One region of the Novosphingobium sp. Gsoil 351 genome, then DNA from elsewhere that is predicted to be linked to it. Evidence: predicted binding sites of a transcription regulator. Region 1 holds the regulator's gene; each other region holds the start of a gene.

What was found. The regulator LexA, encoded in region 1, represses DNA repair genes until DNA is damaged. The targets are predictions, from matches to a motif close to GTTCCNCNCTTGTTCT.
Region 2: the regulator LexA is predicted to act here: its motif matches at 1,150-1,165, upstream of GKE62_RS01390 (putative DNA modification/repair radical SAM protein).
Region 3: the regulator LexA is predicted to act here: its motif matches at 1,820-1,835, upstream of GKE62_RS03720 (PA0069 family radical SAM protein).
Region 4: the regulator LexA is predicted to act here: its motif matches at 1,587-1,602, upstream of radA (DNA repair protein RadA).

Annotation. Positions count from the first base shown of each region.
Region 1 covers NZ_CP046120.1:945,733-949,174, reverse strand. The annotation lists gene GKE62_RS18785 (hypothetical protein) at 1-87, shown strand, start outside; gene GKE62_RS04510 (ComEC/Rec2 family competence protein) at 69-1,412, shown strand; gene lexA (transcriptional repressor LexA) at 1,406-2,095, opposite strand; gene GKE62_RS04500 (molybdopterin molybdotransferase MoeA) at 2,174-3,385, opposite strand; gene moaC (cyclic pyranopterin monophosphate synthase MoaC) at 3,382-3,442, opposite strand, start outside.
Region 2 covers NZ_CP046120.1:285,696-289,137, reverse strand. The annotation lists gene GKE62_RS01395 (alpha/beta fold hydrolase) at 91-1,020, opposite strand; gene GKE62_RS01390 (putative DNA modification/repair radical SAM protein) at 1,168-2,415, shown strand; gene GKE62_RS01385 (UdgX family uracil-DNA binding protein) at 2,543-3,442, shown strand, end outside.
Region 3 covers NZ_CP046120.1:786,419-789,860, reverse strand. The annotation lists gene GKE62_RS03730 (DUF1330 domain-containing protein) at 1-343, shown strand, start outside; gene GKE62_RS03725 (DOPA 4,5-dioxygenase family protein) at 340-714, shown strand; gene GKE62_RS03720 (PA0069 family radical SAM protein) at 719-1,810, opposite strand; gene GKE62_RS18770 (YbjN domain-containing protein) at 2,122-2,415, shown strand; gene moaB (molybdenum cofactor biosynthesis protein B) at 2,432-2,959, opposite strand; gene GKE62_RS03705 (lytic transglycosylase domain-containing protein) at 3,102-3,442, opposite strand, start outside.
Region 4 covers NZ_CP046120.1:180,694-184,135, forward strand. The annotation lists partial or broken gene GKE62_RS00885 (patatin-like protein) at 1-1,510, opposite strand, end outside; gene radA (DNA repair protein RadA) at 1,619-2,989, shown strand; gene GKE62_RS00895 (CvpA family protein) at 3,002-3,442, shown strand, end outside.

The DNA.
Region 1 (3,442 bases):
CCCGGGCGATCGCCGCGGCCTTTGCCAGCGGCGAGCGTGGCGCGATCCTGGCCGCAGACAAAGATGCGATGCGCGATGCAGGGCTGACCCATCTCCTCCCGATCAGCGGATTGCATGTCAGCGCGGTGGTCGGTGCGGCTTATGTCCTGGCGATCCGCCTGCTCGCGCTGTGGCCGTGGCTGGCGTTGCGGGTGCGCCTGCCGCTCGCCGCCGCCGCGACCGGGGCGCTGGCCGGGGTCGCCTATGCTTTGCTGACGGGCGCGGAGGTGCCGACCATCCGCTCGTGCATCGGCGCGGTGCTGGTGCTGATCGCACTGGCGCTGGGGCGCGACCCGTTGAGCATGCGGATGATCGCGGTCGCCGCGTTCGTGGTCATCCTGTTCTGGCCCGAAGCCGTCGTCGGGCCCGGCTTCCAGATGAGCTTCGCCTCGGTCATCGCGATCGTCGCGCTGCATTCGGCCGCGCCGGTCCGGGCGTTCCTGGCGCCGCGCGATGAGGCGCGGCCGGTGCGGCTCGCGCGCCTGCTGGCGATGCTGCTGGTCACAGGAGGGGTGATCGAGCTGGCGCTGATGCCGATCGGTCTGTTTCACTTCCACCGCGCCGGGGTCTATGGCGCACTGGCCAACGTCGTCGCGATCCCGCTGACCACGTTCGTATCGATGCCGCTGATCGCGCCGGCGCTGGTCCTCGACGCTGTCATCCCTGGGGCCGGGCTGGGCGCGCCCGCGTGGTGGGCGGCGGGCAAGAGCCTCGAACTGCTGCTCGCCCTTGCGCACTGGACGGCGGCGCAGCCCGGCTCCGTGGCGCTGCTGCCGGGGATGGCGCGCACGACCTTCGCGCTGTTTGTGGCAGGCGGCCTGTGGCTCGCGTTGTGGAGCGGACGGGTGCGGCTTTTGGGGCTGGTTCCGGTGGTGCTGGGCTGCGCAATGCTCGCTCGTCTTCACACACCCGACCTGTTGATCTCGGGCGACGGCCGCCATGTCGCGATTCCTTCCCCCGACGGTCCGCTGCTCGTGCTGCGTGAGAGCAAGAGCGAGTTCGCCACCGACAATTTGCGCAAGAGCGCGGGGATCGACGGCGCGCGGATCCCGTTCGAACGCTGGCCCGGCGCTACATGCAGTGCAGACTTCTGCACGGTGGCTCTAGACCGCGCCGGGCGCGTCACCACGCTGCTGATCGGGCGCACGCGCGAACGGATCGACGAACGCGAACTCGCCGCCGCCTGCGAGCGCGCCGACATCGTGGTCAGCGAACGCTGGCTGCCCAGGAGCTGTCGCCCGCGCCAGCTGAAGGCCGATCGCGCGCTGCTGACGCGAACCGGCGGACTGGCGATCGATCTGGCGGATGGCCGGGTGCACACGGTGGCGGAGAGCCAGGGTGAGCACGGCTGGTGGCGGCCCCCGCCTCAGTGATATCGCCGCAGCAACCCCGCCAGCTTGCCCTGCACTTCGACCTCGCCCGGCTTGTAGATCTGCGGATCGTAGGCACCGTTCGCGGGATCGAGCCGGATCATGCCGGCTTCTCGCCGCAGGTATTTCAGCGTCGCTTCCTCGCCACGGATCAGCGCAACCACGATCTCGCCATCGCGCGCGGTGTTGGTGCGCCGCACGAGGGCGTAGTCGCCGTCGAGGATGCCTGCTTCGATCATCGAATCGCCCGACACTTCGAGCGCATAATGTTCGCCTGCGCCCAGCAGCGCGGCGGGGACGGGAAGGGTGGACTGGCCTTCGAACGCCTCGATCGGCATGCCCGCGGCGATCCGCCCGTGCAGCGGCAGCTCGATCACGTCGTTGGCCGGAGCGCCTCGCGTTACAGGCGCGCGTAGAGGGGCAAGCGCATCGTTCGCATTCGCCGGGCGCGGGGTTGCTTTGGTCACCGAACCTTCTGGGGTCTTGATCACTTCAAGCGCGCGCGCGCGATTGGGCAGGCGGCGGATGAAGCCGCGCTCCTCAAGCGCCGAGATCAGGCGATGGACGCCCGACTTGGACTTGAGCTCAAGCGCCTCCTTCATCTCCTCGAACGAGGGCGAGATTCCGCTGGCCTCGAGCCGGGCCTGGATGAAGGTGATCAGTTCGTGCTGCTTGCGCGTCAGCATCGCCCGGGCTCCTCGATTGCACTACGTCCGCCAAATCACGAACGAACAAGGAACAATTAAGCAACCGCTGCCGCCTCGTCAAGCAATACCGCCGTTTTCCAGCCAATAGATCGGCACGATGTCGCCAGCCGTGGCCGCAGGCGCGTCGATCGCCCGGCAAATCAAGGCGTTGGCGTGGGCCAGCGGGCGCAGGGCGCCGCTGTCCTGCTCGGTCCCGGCGGTAACTTCGCCGTCGGCCCAACGCGCGCGCAGGAACTCCATACGCTTGCCCCCTGGGGGCAGCGGCGCGGCAAGCCGTGCCGGAAAGCACCGCGGCAGCGGCTGGGCGGCGCCAAGCGCGGCGCGCAGCAGCGGCAGCATGAACAGAAATCCCGTGACGAAAGCCGAGGCCGGGTTCCCGGGTAGCCCCAGGACGATCTGGCTACCTCCGTCGTTGGGGCGCCGGGCGACGAGCAGCGGCTTGCCCGGCTTGATCTTCACCCGCCAGAAATCGATGCGCGCGCCGGCATGGGCGAGCGCGGGGCGGATCAGGTCATGGTCGCCTACCGAGGCGCCGCCGCTGGTGACCACGATATCGGCCGGGCGCGCAGTCTCGAAAGCTTCGGCAAGCGCCTCGAGCCTGTCGGGAATCGGACCCAAGCGGCGGATTTCGATCGGAAGCCCCGCCACGAGCGCGGCGAGCATCGGCGCGTTGCTGGCGGGCAGGTGATGCGGCAGGCCGGGGACGCCCGGCGGCACGAGTTCGTCGCCGCAGTCGATGACGATCAGCCGCGCCGGGCGACGAACCGCGAGATGCTGGTGCCCGGCGGCGATCGCGAGGGCCAGTTGGGCCGCGCCGATCCGTGTTCCCGCAGGAAGGAGCAGGTCGTTTGCGCCAAAGTCCAGCCCGGCGCGGCGGACATGCCGGCCGGGCCCAGCGGCCGCCTGGAGATGGCGCAGAGTCTCGCCCTCGCGCGTGCAATCCTCCTGCAGCAGCACGCGATCCGCGCCCTCGGGCACGATCGCCCCGGTCGAAATCCGCGCCACCTCGCCCGGTCTCAGAGGCCGATCGAGCGGACGTCCGGCGGCGCTTTCCCCGATCACCCGCCACGGCCCGGATTCCCCAGCGCGCACCGCGTAACCGTCCATCGCCGACATCGCCGCCGCGGGCTGGGTACGCAACGCGGTCAGCGGTTCGGCAAGATAGAAGCCAGCGCAGTCCTCGATCGAGCGGTGCTCGACAGAGAGCGCGGGCGCCAGGGCCAGGAGGCGCGCCTGGGCTTCGTCCAGCGACAGCGGCGGCGGCTTCATGCCGCGGGGGCGAACCAGTCGCCCGACTTGCCGCCGCGCTTTTCGATCAGGCGGATC
Region 2 (3,442 bases), 660 kb from region 1:
GTTGTGCGCGACATCCCCCTCTCAACTTCGGCTAGTTCGCTGCGCTCTCAAGCATGTGCATCTGTCCCCTGAAGCGGACAGAGCGCGGTTTCACACCAGCGGCGTCACCAGGCTCTGTCGCGAGACTTCGTCGATGATGTCCTGACGAGCTTCGGGCGTTTCACCCTCCAGCCCCGCGAACGCGCTGCGCTCGCCATCGTTGTCGAGGAACGCCAGGAGATCGTCGGTCAACCGATCGGTCTGCGTGGCGAACACCCCATGCGCCTCGCCCTCGTATTCGATCAGTTGCGCATGCGGCACCGCTCTGGCCACCGCGCGCGCGGTGGCCTCGATCGGGACGGTCTTGTCGGCGGTCCCGTGGATGATCAGGGTCGGAACCTTGAACGACGCGAGATCGGGGCGGAAATCGGTGGTGGCGAAGGCTTTCGCCGCAGCAAGCGTGGGCCGCAAGCCCGCCTGCATCGCGGTGAACCACGCTACGTCCAGCATCTCTTCGCTGACCGGGCTGGAAACCCAGCCGACCCCGAAGAAGTCGTCGAAGAAATCGGTGAAAAACGCCGCCCGGTCCTTCAACATGGCGTCGGTCATCTGATCGAAGGTCGATTGCGGGACGCCATCGGGATTGTCGTCGGTCCGGAGCATGTAGGGCACCACCGAACTGATCAGCGCGACCCTGCTGACACCTTTGCCCTGGTGCCGCGAAAGATAGCGCGCGATCTCACCGCCGCCCATCGAGAAGCCTACCAGCGCGACATCGTCGGTCGCATCGTAATGCGCCAGCACCGCCGCCAGATCGTCGGCGAACGTATCGTAGTCATATCCGCCCGAGGGTTGCATCGAGCGACCGAAGCCACGCCGGTCATAGGCAATCGCCTTGTAGCCGGCGTCGGCCAGCGCGTTGGTGATCGGATCCCAGCTGTCGGCCGAAAGCGGCCAGCCGTGGATCAGCACGACCGGGCGCCCTTCGCCCCAACATTTCGACCAGAGGTGCGTGCCGTCGCGGGCTTCGATGATGTGCATGAAAGAATTCCTGTGGCTTCCCGTCCGCACCCCAAACTCCGCCGAGGCGGGGCCGTTCCGTTTGAAGCCAAAGGTTTGCGGTCAAGTTTCGCGAGGGGGAGGCGAAACGATGTTGGACTTCGCACGTTAAGAACATATAAGGAACATATGGCTCAACCCTCGCTCCTCGAACGTCTCGGAATCCTTGCCGACGCGGCCAAGTACGACGCTTCGTGCGCCTCGTCAGGCACGGCCAAGCGGACCAGCAAGGGCGGGAAGGGTATCGGCTCGACCGAGGGGATGGGCATCTGCCACGCCTATGCCCCCGATGGCCGCTGCATTTCGCTGCTCAAGATCCTGCTGACCAACCACTGCATCTTCGACTGCCACTATTGCATCAACCGCAAGAGCTCGAACGTGCGGCGGGCGCGGTTCACCCCGCAGGAAGTGGTCGACCTGACGCTCAGCTTCTATCGGCGAAATTACATCGAAGGGCTGTTCCTTTCCTCGGGGATCGTGAAGTCGTCGAACCACACGATGGAGCAACTGGTCGAGGTCGCGCGGATCCTGCGCGAGGAGCACGACTTTCGCGGCTATATCCACCTCAAGACGATCCCCGAGGCCGATCCCGGATTGCTCGCCCAGGCGGGCCTTTATGCCGACCGCGTCTCCATCAACGTCGAACTGCCGACCGACGCCGGGCTGACCCGGCTCGCCCCCGACAAGTCGGCGCGCCAGATCGAAGGCGCGATGGCGGGGCTCAAGGGTGAGATCGTCGAGGCCAAGGATGCGCGCAAGCGGTTCAAGTCGGCGCCGCGCTTCGCCCCCGCGGGGCAATCGACCCAGATGATCGTCGGCGCGGATGCCGCCACGGATGCGGACATCGTCGGCAAGGCGAGCACGCTCTACGGCGATTTCGCATTGCGCCGGGTCTATTATTCGGCGTTCAGCCCGATCCCCGATGCCAGCGCGGTGCTGCCGCTCAAGCGCCCCCCGCTGATCCGCGAGCACCGGCTCTACCAGTCGGACTGGCTGATGCGGTTCTACGGCTATGCCCCAGGGGAGGTCCAGCAGGCTGCGGACGCCGACGGGATGCTGCCGCTCGACATCGATCCCAAGTTGGCGTGGGCGCTGAAATTCCGCGAGCGGTTTCCGGTCGACGTCAACCGTGCCCCGCGCGAGGCGCTGCTGCGGGTGCCGGGGCTGGGGGTGAGGGCGGTCGGCGCGATCCTCGCTTCGCGGCGGCATCGCACCTTGCGGCTTGAAGATGTCGCCCGCCTGACCGTCTCGATCGCAAAGCTGCGGCCGTTTCTCATTGCCGCGGATTGGCGCCCGGTTTCGCTCACCGACCGCGCCGATTTGCGCGCGCTGGTCGCGCCGCGCAAGCAATCCCAACTCGAACTGTTCGCGGCATGAATACGCGCTCGCACACCCCCAGCTCATCCCGAGCGAAGTCGAGGCATCGCGCGCAGCGGACGAACTGTTGCGCCAGATGTCTCGACTTCGCTCGACATGAGCGAGGCTGGGGCAAAGGCCGCTTCGTATGACCGCGCTGCTTTGCGGCATGCACGCACCCGACGCGCTTGGGGTTACGCTGACCGCATCCGACGACTTCGCCGAGTGGCGCGATCATGCGCGATGCCTGATCCAGGCCGATGTCCCGCCCGATCGCATCGCCTGGAGCGAGCCGGGCGGGACCTCGGGCAGCCTGTTCGCGCGCTCCGACCGGCAAGTGCCTGGCCCACTCGCCGATGCGCCCCAACCCCGTGCCGCGCGTGCGTTTGTTCAACTTGCCCAAAGCGCGATCCTGCATTCCGACCCCGAGCGGTTCGCGCTGCTCTATCGCCTGCTGTGGCGGCTCCAGCGCAAGCCGAAGCTGATGGAAGACGCCGCCGACCGCGACGTGCGCCGGATCGACGAACTCGCCCGCACCGTGCGCCGCGACATTCACAAGATGCGCGCGTTCGTGCGCTTCCGGGTGGTCGATGAGCCCGATGGGGGCGAGCACTACGTCGCCTGGTTCGAACCCGAGCATCACATCCTGCGCGCCAATGCGCGGTTCTTCGTCAACCGTTTCACCAACATGGCGTGGTCGATCCTGACCCCGGCGGGCTCGCTCCACTGGAATGGGCAAATCCTGTCCGAAGGCCCGCCCGCCCAGCGCGGCGACGCCCCTGCGAGCGACGCGGCGGAGGATCTATGGCGCACCTATTATGCGTCGATCTTCAATCCCGCGCGTTTGAAGGTGGGGGCGATGCTCAAGGAGATGCCCCGCAAGTACTGGAAGAACATGCCCGAGGCGGCGCTGATCCCACAGTTGATCGCCGGGGCGCAGGCGCGCGAGGCGACGATGGTGGATGCGGGAAGCGATCTGTTCTTGGGCGAGGAACGGCCGACGAGCCTGGCGGCGATCGGCGAGGCGATCCGGGTCTGTCGCCGCTGC
Region 3 (3,442 bases), 160 kb from region 1:
GCCGATCCACATGCTCAACCTGATCAAGTTACGCGCTGTGGCCGAGTATCCCGAGGGGCACCCCAACCACGGCAAGGCCCTGAGCGGACGTGAGGCCTACGACATCTACAAGGCCGGAATCGCCCCGATCATCGCCGCAGCGGGTGGCGGCATGGTCTGGCAGCCGCCACTGGAATGCGTGGTCACCGGCCCTGCCGACGAGTGGGACGAGGCGTTCGTAATGGGCTATCCCAACTCGGCGGCATTCATGGCGATGGTCAAGAACCCCCACTACATCGCCGAGGTCGTGCCCCATCGCAGCGCCGCAGTGGCCGACAGCCGTCTCATCCGGTTCGCCGGGTGAGCGGCGAAGCGCCATGGCACGCGCACATCTACTACACTCTTGCCGACCGGGCGGAGGCTGCGGCGTTGCGCGACCGTTTCGGCGCCGATCCGCGCGTGCTGTTTACCGGGCGGATGGTCGATGAACCGATCGGCCCGCACCCGATCCCGCAGTACGAGATCCACTTCCTCGAACCCGCGCGAGACGCCGTGATCGCCGCGATTGCGGCGGCGGGGCTACGCGCGCTGATCCATCCGCTTACCGACGACGACCTCGCCGACCACACCACGCTCGGTCACTGGATCGGCGAGCCGGTCGCGCTCGACATCGGCGTGCTAGATCCGCCGGGGTTCAACCAGGGGGTTGCGCGCTTCGGGATCGGCGAGTTCTAACCCTTCACAGCAGGCTCAACTGCCCATTCGCACTCGGCCGAATGAAGCCCCCGCAATCGAGATCGATCTTTACCTGACCGATCCCCGCGCGTCGGCATGCGAGGCGGAAACGCGTGCGGAACAGGTCGGCCCAGACGCCTTGCGGCTTCATGCGGCTGAAGAATCCTGGATCGTTGTCCTTACCGTCGCGCACCGATCGGACGATGCTCATCACTTTGCCCGCGCGCTCGGGGAAATGGGTCGCGAGCCATTCGCGAAACAGCGGAGCGACCTCGTAAGGCAGACGCAACATGATCCAGCTCGCCGAGCCGACCCCGAGCGCCCCGGCGCGATCGAGGATGCTCTCCATGAACTCGTCGGTGATCGCGGGGATGACCGGGGCGATCGAGACGTGCGCGGGAACGCGCGCCTCGACCAGCCGTCCCAGCGCGGCGAGGCGCTTGGCTGGGGCTGAGGCGCGGGGTTCGAGCAGGCTAGAAAGCCTCGGATCGAGACTGGTCACCGATATGCCGACCGCGACCAGCCGGTGCCGCGCCATCTCGGCCAGCAGATCGAGATCGTCGAGCACCCGGGTGGACTTGGTGGTGATCGTAACCGGCTGGCGCGCCTCAAGGCACACCTCGAGCACCGCGCGCGTGATCCGGTAGCGTCCCTCGATCGGCTGGTATGGGTCGGTGTTGGTACCCATTGCGATCGGCGCGGGCGTGTAGCGCGGATTGGCGAGGGTGGCGCGGAGCAACTCGGCAGCGTTCGGTTTGGCAAACAGCCTCGTTTCGAAATCCAGCCCGGGGGAGAGGTCGTGAAAGGCGTGGGTAGGACGGGCGAAGCAGTAGATGCAGCCGTGCTCGCAACCTCGATAAGCGTTGATGGAGCGGTCGAACGGAATGTCGGGCGACCGGTTGAAGCTGACGATGGTCTTGGCGTGCTCCTCGGTTACCGTCGTCCGCAACTTCGGCCCCGGCCCGTCGAGACCATCGCGCTCATCGAGCCAGTCGCCATCCGCCTCGCGCACCCCCAGCCCGAACCGCACCGGCACCGCGCCTGATTGCGCGCCGCGACCGTGGACGGGACTCTGGCTGGACCTTTGATTGGTCATGACCTGATTAGAACATAAAAAGAACAAAATGGAAAGCAAGATTGACTTGGCGGATTCCCGATGAAACGATCCGTACCGGTTTACGGGGGGAATCCGATGCGCATCGTCACGTCTTTCGCCGCGGCCTTATTCGCGCTGATCGCTTTGTCGTCACCAGCTGCTGCCGCCGATTCCTGTCCCGGCGGGCTAATCTGCGCCTCGCGCCCGGGAGAAGTAGCCAGCGCGTTGGGCGAGATCGGCTTCAAGGCCAAGCTGAGAAAGAGCGACGTCGATGGCGATCCCGTCATCGACAGCGCGGCTAGCGGCTACAAATACATGATCTTTTTTACGGCTGCCAGAACAACTCCAACTGCACCTCGCTGCAGTTCCGGATCACGTTCGCGCAAGATGGCACCAATTCGGCGGCGCTCGCCAATGAATGGAACCTCAAGAAGCGGTTCTCGACGATGTCGTTCGATCCCAACGATGGAACGTTGGCGATTAGCTACGATTTCAGCACGCTGGGCGGCCTTAACAAGGCCAACTTCGCCGACGTCGTCGATTGGTGGCAAACGATGATGGGCGAGGCGAACAAGTTCTTCAAGGAACACCCGGCTCCGAAGTAGGCGCTGCGGAAAATCGTCAGACTTCGCGCAACCGCGGCATCAGCTCGACGAAGTTGCAGGGGCGGTTCCGGGCATCGAGTTGCTCGGACAGGATCAGGTCCCAGCCGTCCTTCACCGCGCCGTTCGAGCCGGGGAGTGCGAAGATGTAGGTGCCGCGCGCCAGCACCGCCATTGCCCGCGACTGCACGGTCGAAGTGCCTATGGTTTTATAGCTGAGCCAACGGAAAAGTTCGCCGAAGCCCGGAATGTCTTTCTCCTTGACCCGGTCGAGCGCCTCGGGGGTCACGTCGCGCCCGGTCAGCCCGGTGCCGCCGGTCGAGATCACGCAGTCGATCCGGGAATCGTCGATCCAGTTGTTGAGCCGGTCGCAAATGCGCGGAACGTCGTCACGCTCGATCGCGCGAGCGGCGAGGGCGTGGCCCGCGGCCTTGATCCGTTCGGCGAGAATGTCGCCGGAAGTATCGTCGGCGGCGGTGCGCGTGTCGGAAACCGTCAGCAGCGCAATGCTGATCGGCTTGAACGCGCGCTCGGGGTCGATTGCCATCAGCGTCTCATCTGAATGATTTGCGCCTCCCTTATCCGCTCATGTCGAGCGTAGTCGAGACATCATGTCTCGACTGACGACAAAGTCGGCAGTTCACCCTGAGCCTGCCAGCAGGCTCGACATCAGCGGGGTGTGGAGCAGCTCAGCGTAGGCTGGAAGCGACACGCACTGCCGGCGCACCGGTCAAACCGGGGAACTTCGGCCACTTACCCTCGGCCAGCCCGGCACGACTGTCCGATTGGCCTCCCGCCTGGTTCTCGTACATCCAGTAGTTGCGCATCACCACGCTGACGTAGCCGCGGGTTTCCCAGTAGGGGATCGATTCCATCCACAGTAGCGGATCGCCGCCATCGCGAATCTCGCTGTTCCAGCGGGTTACCGGGGCGAGGCCGGCGTTATAGGCGGCCATGATCTTGGGAAGTAGTCCCCCAGTCGCACTAGAGTCGCGCAGCATTTCGAGGTTTTGCTGCCCAAACGCGAGGT
Region 4 (3,442 bases), 770 kb from region 1:
CGGTCGAGCCCCTGGCCGCGCAGATGCTCCCACAATCGCGCCACCAGGCGGTCTCGCAGCACGCCGGCAGCTTCGGGATGCGCATTGAGGATGATCTCCGCGAGCATCTCGACAATTCCCGCCGCCTTGACCTGGGCGTAGGAGTGGAACGCGAACCCTGCCTTTTCCGCGGCGGCCTGCTGCGCTTTCGCGCGCCAGCCGGTCAGCCGCTTGGCCGTCGGGCGGTCGAGAAATAACGTGTAGCCGAACAGTTGCTCGACCGTCTCCTCGACCTCGGGACGCAGCGCGGTGACGATCCCGCGCAGCTTGGCCCGCTCGCGCGATTGACCGGCGAGCTGCTCGAGGTTGTCGCGGATTGGCTGTTCGCGCGGGATCGACGAGAGCGATCCCGCGATGGCCTTGAAAAACCCCACGGACTTGCCCTGTCGTTCATCGATCCGTGAGCGGTCGGGCTTGGGATCGATGTAGACGATCCGCCGATCGACCTCGCGCTGGGCAGGGCGGTCGCGGAGCACCGCGATCGCCTGGGCGAAGGGCGCGTTGACCAGTACCGAGCCATCGACCAGCGCGATCCCCCCAAGCTCGCCACGCGCGGCATGGCCAGGCATGATCCGGGCCAGAAACGCGTCACGGCTGGGCCAGGCCATGTCCCGCTCTTCGGTCAAGCGGTCGATCTCGGGCAGCGTCAGAGGCGGAAAGGCTCCGGGAAAGCTGGCGGTCGCGCGCGCGGCGAAAACCAGCTCGGCCGGATCGGCCATGTCCTGGCCCGCGCATGCCAGCGTGCGGAACCCGATCGACAGGCGATGCTCCGCCTCTTGCACCAGCGCCGGGCTGTTGAGCCGCAGCGTCTCGGCGTGGCCGTTGAAGTCGGTCGCGGTGACGAACAGGTCGAGCGGATGGCCGCCGGGCAGCAGCGGCGCGGCCTCTCCGGTCTCCTCGGCCATCGCCGCCAGCGCCTCGGCAATCAGGCGCGAAAACCCGATCCCGCTGAACGGAGGCGCGAACCACCGCGCGCGGATCAGGCGGCTGAGCTTGGTGCGCACTTCATTGCGGGTGCCCGGCGCGACGGTGCTCGACACCACGTTGCCCGGCCGCTTGAGCGCCAGCCACACCAGCGGCTGCGCCCAGAACTTGCTGAACCGCGACCACGGCCGCGCATCGGGGTCGAGCAGAACATCGACGTCGGCCTTTTCCAGCCACAGCCGGGTCAACGGCTCGAGGCTTTGCCCGCTGGCGATGGCCTGGGCGAGGAAAACGCCGTTGATCCCGCCCGCGCTCGCCCCGGCGACGATGTCGGTAAGCACGCGCAGCCTCAGCTTGCGTTCGCCCTCGATGGTTTGCAGCAGGCGGCGATAGACCGTCTCCACACCTTCGGCCGGAGGATCGCCGTTGAGAAAGCCGCGGCTCGCCCGTGCCGCCCGCCAGACCTCCTTGGTCACGCCGTGCATGTACACGGCGAGGCTGATCCCCCATAGCAGATCAGCGCAATGCGCAGTTCCTTCTGCCTCATGGCGAGAGGATGGCACGGGGGTTGGAAGTGGGGAAGTGCCTTTACCCCTCTCCCGCAAGGGGAGCGGGGGGCTTGTGTTCTACTTACGTTCTTCCTAAGCTGTCGCAGATGTCGAAGCTCAAACGCCGCTATGTCTGCCAAGCCTGCGGCGGGGTGTCGTCGCGGTGGCAGGGGCAATGCGCCGATTGCGCCGAGTGGAACACCTTGAGCGAGGAAGCGCCGGCGACGGTGTTCTCCGAAAAGCACCACCTCTCTACCGGCGGGCGGGCGTTTCCGTTCGTGGCGATGGACGAGCCGCTGGCGCTGCCGTCGCGCCGTCCCACAGGGCTGGCCGAGTTCGACCGCGCGCTGGGGGGAGGGTTGGTGCCCGGGTCCGCCATCCTGATGGGCGGCGATCCTGGCGTCGGCAAATCCACGCTGCTGCTCCAGGCCGCGGCCAAGGTGGCGCTGGCGGGAGGCGACGCGGTCTACATCAGTGGTGAGGAAGCCGCCGACCAGGTACGCCTTCGCGCGCAGCGCCTCGGTCTCGGCAACGCGCCGATCCGGCTCGCCACGGCCAGTTCGGTGCGCGACATCTTGACCACGCTGGGTGGTATCCGTCCGCCCGCGCTGCTGGTGATCGATTCGATCCAGACAATGCATTCCGACCAGATCGAGGGCGCGCCAGGCACCGTGAGCCAGGTTCGCGGCTGCGCGTTCGAACTGATCCGCTATGCCAAGGCCAGCGGCACGGTGGTGGTGCTGGTCGGCCATGTGACCAAGGACGGCAGCATCGCCGGGCCGCGCGTGCTCGAGCATATGGTCGACGTGGTGATGAGCTTCGAGGGCGAGCGCAGCCACCAGTTCCGGATCCTGCGCGCGCTCAAAAACCGTTACGGCGCGGTCGACGAGATCGGCGTGTTCGCGATGGCCGGGGCAGGGCTGGAGGAAGTCGCCAACCCGTCGAGCCTGTTCCTTTCGGGCCGCGACGCCGAAGTGCCGGGCAGCGCGGTGTTCCCCGCGCTGGAAGGGACCCGTCCGGTGCTGGTCGAGATTCAGGCGCTGACGGTGCGTCTGGCCAGCGGGGCCACCCCGCGGCGCGCGGTGGTCGGCTGGGATTCGGGGCGGCTGGCGATGATCCTGGCGGTGCTGGAGGCGCGCTGCGGGCTGAATTTCTCCTCGGCCGAAGTCTATCTCAACGTGGCCGGCGGCTATCGCCTGACCGATCCCGCGGCCGACATCGCCGTCGCCGCCGCGCTGGTCTCGGCGTTGGCCGAACGGCCGTGCCCGGCGGAATCGATCTGGTTCGGCGAAATCTCGTTGGCCGGAGAGGTCCGCCCGGTGGCCCATCCCGGCCTGCGCCTGAAGGAAGCGGCGAAACTCGGCTTCACCCGATCGTTCGGCCCCGACGCCGGCAACGGGGACATCCCGCCCGCCTTGCGCCATGAGCCGCTGCGGCTTTTGCCGAACGTTGTTGACCGGATCGTCGCGAGCCCATAATTTCGGGATCGGATGCAAGCCTTCGACATCATTGTCCTGCTGATCGTGGGGATCACCGCGATCGCCGGCTTCATGCGCGGGTTCGCGCAAGAGGTGCTGGCGCTGGTGGCGTGGATCCTGGCGCTGCTGGCGATCTATTACTTCCACAGCACGCTGACCCTGGGGCTTTCGCGCTACGTCGCCTCCGAAACCGGCGCGGCGGTGCTTGCCTTTTCGCTGCTGCTGCTGGTGCCCTACGCGACCGTCAAGTTCGCTTCCAAGTGGGTCGGCCAGGCTTCGCGCACCTCGGTGCTCGGGCCGATCGACCGTCTGCTCGGGTTCGGGTTCGGCGCGATCAAGGGCACGATCATCGTCGTGCTGGCGTTCTCGATCCTGGTGCTGGGCTATGACACGGTTTGGGGCCCCACGGGCCGGCCCGACTGGATCTCGTTGTCGCGCAGCTATCCATTCGTG